DNA from 2 places in the Cupriavidus sp. WKF15 genome. Region 1 is predicted to be linked to the other one. Evidence: predicted binding sites of a transcription regulator. Region 1 holds the regulator's gene; the other holds the start of a gene.
What was found. Region 1 encodes LexA, which represses DNA repair genes until DNA is damaged. Its sites were predicted from a motif close to ACTGTATNNNNATACAGT; they were not measured.

Region 1 (3,410 bases):
GTCATTGAACTTGAAGGCGTGTTCCAGCTCGGCCAGGGTTTCCTTGCCGCACTCGATGTTGACGCAAACGTAGTGAGCCTTGGCCAGCTTCTGGATCATGTAAGCCATCTGGCGACGGCCCCAGTCTTCCACGCGGTGAACCTGGCCGCCTTGCGACGTCACGAGCGACTTGTAACGCTCGATCATGGCCGGCACTTGCTCGCTCTGGTCCGGATGGACGATGAAAACGATTTCGTAATGACGCATTGACGCTCCTTTTGGGATGAGCCACCCGGGCGTCACGTCCGGTGTGGCAAGGTTGAATAGCCTTAAATTATAGCTCGACTGTTGACAATCGCGCAACCGCGCTCACGCCGCCGCGAATAGCGCCTGGAGCCGGTCCGGCGCAGCGGCCAGCCCCGGGTCCTGCGCCAGGGCCAGCAACAGCAGCACCCTGGCCTTATAGGGATTCAGGTCGGCAGCGGAAAGGAAAACGCCACCATCCGGGTCGGCAACTGGCGGAATCGCCACATGCCCCGCCCCTGTACGCGAACTCCGCACCACGGCGACACCGGCCGCCGCGGCATCCCTGAGCGCTGCGATCAGTGTCTCGTGCACCGACCCATTGCCCGCCGCCGCCACGATCAGGCCACGCACACCCGCGGCCACCATCGCGTCCACCGCGATGCGGCCGGGCTGCGCGTAGCTCGCGATGATCTCGACATCCGGCCAACGGGCCGGCACCAGCAAGGCAGCCGCTATGGCGTGCGCAGGCTTGCGCGCCAGCCGCACCAGTTCATCCTGCACAAAGCCCAGCGGACCGGTCACTGGCGATACAAAGGCATCCACCGACGAGGTATGCGCCTTGGTCACGTCGCGCGCCGCATGAACCTGCTGGTTCAGCACCACCAGCACGCCCTTGCCGCGCGCATCCGGATGGCCAGCGACGCGCACGGCATCGAGCAGATTGAGCGGACCATCGGCCGACAGCGACGTCGACGGCCGCATGGCCGCAGTCAGCACCACCGGCACCGGGCATGCCTGCGTCAGGTGCAGGAACATCGCCGTCTCTTCGAGCGTGTCCGTGCCATGCGTGATGACGATGCCGGCCACATCCGGCTGCGCCGACCAGTGCCGCACGCGCTCCGCGAGCGTCGACCAGAGCGAGAACACCATGTCCTTGCTGTCGACCTGCGCCACCTGTTCGGCCTCGACCCTGGCCACCGACTGCAACGCCGGCACTGCCGCCAGCAGCGTTGTCACGGGTACCGTCGCAGCCTGATAGCGCGCGCTGCTGGCCGGGTTGGTCGAGGCGCCGGCAATGGTGCCGCCGGTGGCAAGGACCACGATGCGGGGAAGCTGGGACATGGTCGGGATGCAGGAAGCTGAGGTCCGGCGATTGTACCCGCGGCATGCGGGCAAATCGGAAGTCGAGCAGACACTTCTGAAATTCTGCTTGCGCTTGCGCCGATACTGTATAAAATCACAGCATACTGTTTAAACATACAGTGCCCGCCTGGCTGGCAGCGGTATCGCACCGGGGCACTCATCACGGAACGCTTCCATGGCGACCCTGACACCCCGGCAGCAGCAGATTTTCGACCTGATCCGCAACACGATCCGCGGCACGGGCTTCCCGCCTACGCGCGCCGAGATCGCTGCGGAGTTCGGCTTCTCGTCGCCCAATGCCGCAGAAGAGCACCTGCGGGCGCTGGCGCGCAAGGGCGTGATCGAACTGACGCCGGGCGCATCGCGCGGCATCCGGCTCAAGGTAGCGCGCAGCGATTCCGAATCCCCTGACCAGTTTTCGCTGCCGGTGTCCGGCATCATGCAGCTGACGCTGCCGCTCGTGGGCCGCGTCGCCGCCGGCAGCCCGATCCTCGCCGCCGAGCATATCGACCGCCAGTACCAGGTCGATGCCACTGTCTTCGACGAGCGTCCCGACTACCTGCTGCGCGTGCGCGGCCTGAGCATGCGCGACGCCGGCATCCTCGACGGCGACCTGCTGGCCGTGCGCAAGGCCAGCGAGGCGCCCAACGGCAAGATCGTCGTGGCCCGCCTAGGCGACGACGTCACCGTCAAGCGCCTGCAGCGCCGAGGCGGCACGATCGAGCTGATCGCGGAAAACCCGGATTTTCCGAACATCGTGGTCACACCCGGACGCGAGGAATTTTCACTCGAAGGCATCGCCGTCGGGTTGATCCGCTCCTCGGGCTTCTGACCAGCGCGGCCAGCCGCGCGCTGGCCGCCCTCCTCCTTGCAGTGCCGACGCCGCCCGCATGACGGGTGTTGACCCCGCTTTTGCCAATCGAGAGGTGTAGCCATGCCGCAAATCGAACACATTGCAGCCGCCCGTCAGCCCGTCAAGCCGGTGCCGTTCCGGCAGTCGAAGGGCGTCCGCATCTACCAGGGCGCGCAGCGCCGCACCATGGTTGGCAGCATGGCAGCCATCTGCCGGATGCTGGAACTGGCCGAGCCGACCAAGCTCCTGGCCTGAGTCCCGCCGGCAAGAACCGGCAGGGGTCGTCATCCGGCCCTTGAATGGCGGATTCATCGAGAATTGCATATTCCGCAAATCTCATCTTCATTTGTTTTATCTGCGACATCTTTCCATCGAGGGTGCCAGCTTCTAGCCTTCAGTTAGCAGGCACAGCGTGCCCCGGCGCCGTCGCAGAACGGCCCAACCGCAGCATGGCACGCCATTGAACCGGGCCGGCTCGCGCGCATTGCCGCCGCCGGCCGCCAGCCTAGCGTTGCCGGGGTAATTGCGAACGCCAGCGACGGTGCCGGTGCCGGTGCCGTCAGCGAATCGGCATGGGGGGCATCATGGCCGCCATCGAAACGCCTTGCGCCAGGACTTTGCGTCGCGGCGACCCGCTCGGTGCGGCATAGCCCTGCCTTGACGACGGACCGCCCATGCCGCGCAACTATTCCGAACTGGAGATCGTGATCGGCACGGATGCCGCAGGCGGATATGAAGCCGAGGCCAGGCACCGCGTGCCCGAAGGCGATGTGATCACCCCACGCGTGCCGATGCCGCTTGCGCCCGACGACCCCGCGGTGCGCGACGCGGATCCGCAGGTGTGCGGCCGCGCACTGGCCGCCGCCCTGTTCGCCGCGCCACCGCTGCGCGACGCCTTCGTCCTCGCGCAGGCATCGGCCAACGAACGCCACCTGGACCTGCGCGTGCGCCTGCGCATCGGCGTCGACGCGCGCGCATTGCACGCGCTGCCATGGGAAACGCTCTACGACCCCGCAGGCGAGCACGCGTTGTTCATCACCCAGCGCTGCTTCTTTTCGCGCTACCTGTTTGCGCGCGAAATGCGCCTGCCGCGACTGCGCGCACGGAGCGACGTAAGCGCGCTCGTGGTGGTGGCGAACCCAAGCGGACTGGGCTCCGAACTGAAGCCGATCGATGCCGCCGGGGAAGC
Region 2 (3,410 bases), 810 kb from region 1:
GGGCTGGGTGCCGCTGACGTTCTTGAGATCGATATAGGTATAGGCCACGCGCACGTCGTTGCCGACCACGCGGTCGTCGCGCAGCGATACCAGGCCGGGATGGCCCTGATCCTCTTCAGAGGGCAACGGCAGGTCGTGGTCGCCGGCGACATACTCGCCGCGCTTGCCGACGACCTGGTAGTAGATGTTGTCGGTCTCGTCCGCACGCAGGATCTCGCGCGCCGACAACGGCAGCTGCAGCGTGACCCGGCCATTCACCTCCCGGACCTGCTGCGACAGCACGATCGCGCTGGCTTCGAGTGCGCGGTCGAACGGCCCGTTGGCGATCGACTTGGCCACCAAGTACGTGACGGCGATGCTCATCGGCCAGAGCAGCAGCAGCGGCGCCAGCATCCAGTCCAGGATCTCGCCGAACAGCGAGCGCGGGGCGGGCTGGGCGGTGCTCTCCTCCAGGTGGGGCAGGGCGTCGGCCAGGTCGTCCGGGTCGTCCGGGTCGTCGGCAGCGGCGGGAGGCGTCGGATCCTTGGCGGGCGGATGCCGCCATGGCAGTCGCAGCAGGCTCATCTCGGCAAAGGGTGTGGGGCGGTTTCGGTCGAGTGATCGGCTGCGTGGGCGTGAAGGGTGCGTGCGGTTCTCAGCTATGGGCGGCCACGGCCGGCTGGAATTTCTCCAGGCAATAGCCCAGGCCGCGCACGGTGGCGATGCGGATGCCGCCGACCTCGATCTTCTTGCGCAGCCGGTGCACGTAGACCTCGATCGCGTTGTTGCTGACTTCCTCGCCCCATTCGCACAGGTGGTCCACCAGTTGTTCCTTGGACACCAGCCGTCCGCAGCGGGTCAGCAGGATTTCCAGCAGCCCGATCTCGCGCGCCGACAGGTCCAGCATCTGGTCGTTCATATAGGCGATGCGGCCGACCTGGTCGAAGGCGAGGGGGCCATGGCGCATCAGCGTGGCGCCGCCGCCGGCGCCGCGCCGCACCAGCGCGCGTACGCGGGCTTCGAGTTCGGTCAGTGCGAAGGGCTTGGCCATATAGTCGTCGGCGCCCAGGTCCAGGCCCTTGACGCGCTCGTCCACGCTGTCGGCGGCGGTCAGGATCAGCACCGGCAGCATGGCGCCGCGTGACCGCAGGCGCTTGAGCACCTCCAGCCCTGGCATGCGGGGCAGGCCCAGGTCCAGGATCAGCAGGTCGAAATTCTGGGTCGACAGCGCGGAATCGGCCTCCAGGCCATTCGCGACATGGTCGACCGCATAGCCCGAGTGACGCAGCGAGCGCGTCAGGCCGTCGGCAAGCACGTCGTCGTCTTCGGCGATCAGAATGCGCATGGTTGTCTCCACCACGGCCGGCATTGCCAGCCGCCACGCAAACGATGCGGACAGGGCTTGCCAAGCATACTGTTTTTTTATACAGTACCCGCACATTCCGCGCAGGCCGCCGCAGAAGGTGGCTGCGCAGGCAGTCGGGTGATTTTTGTTGAGGCGCGCAGATCGGGAAGCCGCAGGTCGGAAAACCGGTCGGTCAACCACCGGAAATGCCGGTGCCGCGCCACATTCGACCTCTTTATACCACCATTGACTCAACATTTGACTCAAGGACGACCATGGACGACAAGAAGGCAGGTGCCGGCCTGAGCGCCGAGAAGCAGAAGGCGCTTGCCGCCGCGCTCTCGCAGATCGAGAAGCAGTTCGGCAAGGGCTCGATCATGCGCATGGGCGATGGCGAGGTCGAGAAGGATATCCAGGTGGTGTCCACCGGTTCCCTCGGCCTGGACATCGCGCTCGGCGTGGGCGGCCTGCCGCGCGGCCGCGTGGTCGAGATCTACGGTCCCGAATCTTCCGGCAAGACCACGCTCACGCTGCAGGTCGTGGCCGAGATGCAGAAGCTCGGCGGTACCTGCGCGTTTATCGATGCCGAGCACGCCCTTGACGTCAACTATGCCTCGAAGCTGGGCGTGGACGTCGGCGAGCTGCTGATCTCGCAGCCGGACACCGGCGAGCAGGCGCTTGAAATCACCGACGCACTGGTGCGCTCGGGCTCGATCGACCTGATCGTCATCGACTCGGTGGCCGCGCTGGTGCCGAAGGCCGAAATCGAAGGCGAAATGGGCGACTCGCTGCCCGGCCTGCAGGCTCGCCTGATGAGCCAGGCGCTGCGCAAGCTGACCGGTACCATCAAGCGCACGAACTGCCTGGTGATCTTCATCAACCAGATCCGCATGAAGATCGGCGTGATGTTCGGTTCGCCGGAAACCACCACCGGTGGCAACGCGCTGAAGTTCTACGCATCTGTGCGCCTGGATATCCGCCGCATCGGCTCGATCAAGAAGGGCGACGAAGTGATCGGCAACGAGACCAAGGTCAAGGTGGTCAAGAACAAGGTGTCGCCGCCGTTCCGCGAGGCCTTCTTCGACATCCTCTACGGCCAGGGCATTTCGCGCCAGGGCGAGATCATCGACCTGGGCGTGGATGCCAAGATCGTCGAGAAGTCGGGTGCGTGGTACAGCTACAACGGCGACAAGATCGGCCAGGGCAAGGACAATGCGCGCGAGTTCCTGCGCGAGAACCCGGACATCGCCCAGGAAATCGAGAACAAGGTCCGCGCCACGCTGGGCGTGGCGCCGATCAACGCCGTTCCGGCGGCGGAGGTCGTGGAAGACTGAGCGCCGGCCGGCAGGCACGCTCCCGAGGCTGGCGCATTGCCGATGCGCCAGCCTTTTTTGTTTCCCCTTGCTTCCCAGAATTGCGCTGATGGCCCCCCGTCCCCCGCTTTCCCTGAAGGCCCGTGCCGTGGGCTACCTGTCGCGCCGCGAGCATAGCCGGGCCGAGCTTGCGCGCAAGCTGGCGCCGCACGCGGAATCGCCCGAGCAGCTTGAACAGTTGCTCGACGCCCTCGAACGCGAGAACTGGCTGTCCAACGAGCGTTTTGCCGACAGCCTGCTGCACCGGCGTGGCAGCCGCTACGGCGCGGCGCGCGTGATGCAGGAAGCCAAGACCCACCAGCTTGGCAGCGAGCAACTGGGCGAACTGCAGCAGCGCCTGCGCGAGACCGAGCCCGAACGCGCACGCGAGGTCTGGCGCAAGCGCTTTGGCGCCCCGCCCGCCACGCCGGAAGAGCGCGCCAAGCAGATCCGTTTCATGATGGCGCGCGGTTTTTCGCGCTCGGTGATCGGCAAGGTCATCCAGGGCGCGGAGGACGAGCTTCCCGACGATATGGAATGAGCCTGCCGGGCCGCGAGGCGGGGCGGATTGCAGGCGAATACCAGTACTGCCTACAGGTGTATTCGGGCGTATGCCGGGCTGGTCGCGCGGCGGGTCCGGCACCGGACGGGACATATATGGCGGGTATTCGCCGGTTCTCAGTTCCGGTCGACCGACAATCGGGGGCCGACAACTGGCGCATGCGGATGTTCCC

Region 2: the regulator LexA is predicted to act here: its motif matches at 1,393-1,410, upstream of recA (recombinase RecA).

Annotation. Positions count from the first base shown of each region.
Region 1 is NZ_CP119572.1:1,384,518-1,387,927, reverse strand. Features, by position in the region: gene rpsF (30S ribosomal protein S6) at 1-246, opposite strand, end outside; gene CupriaWKF_RS06585 (asparaginase) at 349-1,347, opposite strand; gene lexA (transcriptional repressor LexA) at 1,544-2,200, shown strand; gene CupriaWKF_RS06575 (hypothetical protein) at 2,303-2,476, shown strand; gene CupriaWKF_RS06570 (CHAT domain-containing protein) at 2,896-3,410, shown strand, end outside.
Region 2 is NZ_CP119572.1:574,200-577,609, forward strand. Features, by position in the region: gene CupriaWKF_RS02750 (sensor histidine kinase) at 1-564, opposite strand, end outside; gene CupriaWKF_RS02755 (response regulator transcription factor) at 635-1,324, opposite strand; gene recA (recombinase RecA) at 1,600-2,658, shown strand; gene recX (recombination regulator RecX) at 2,747-3,217, shown strand.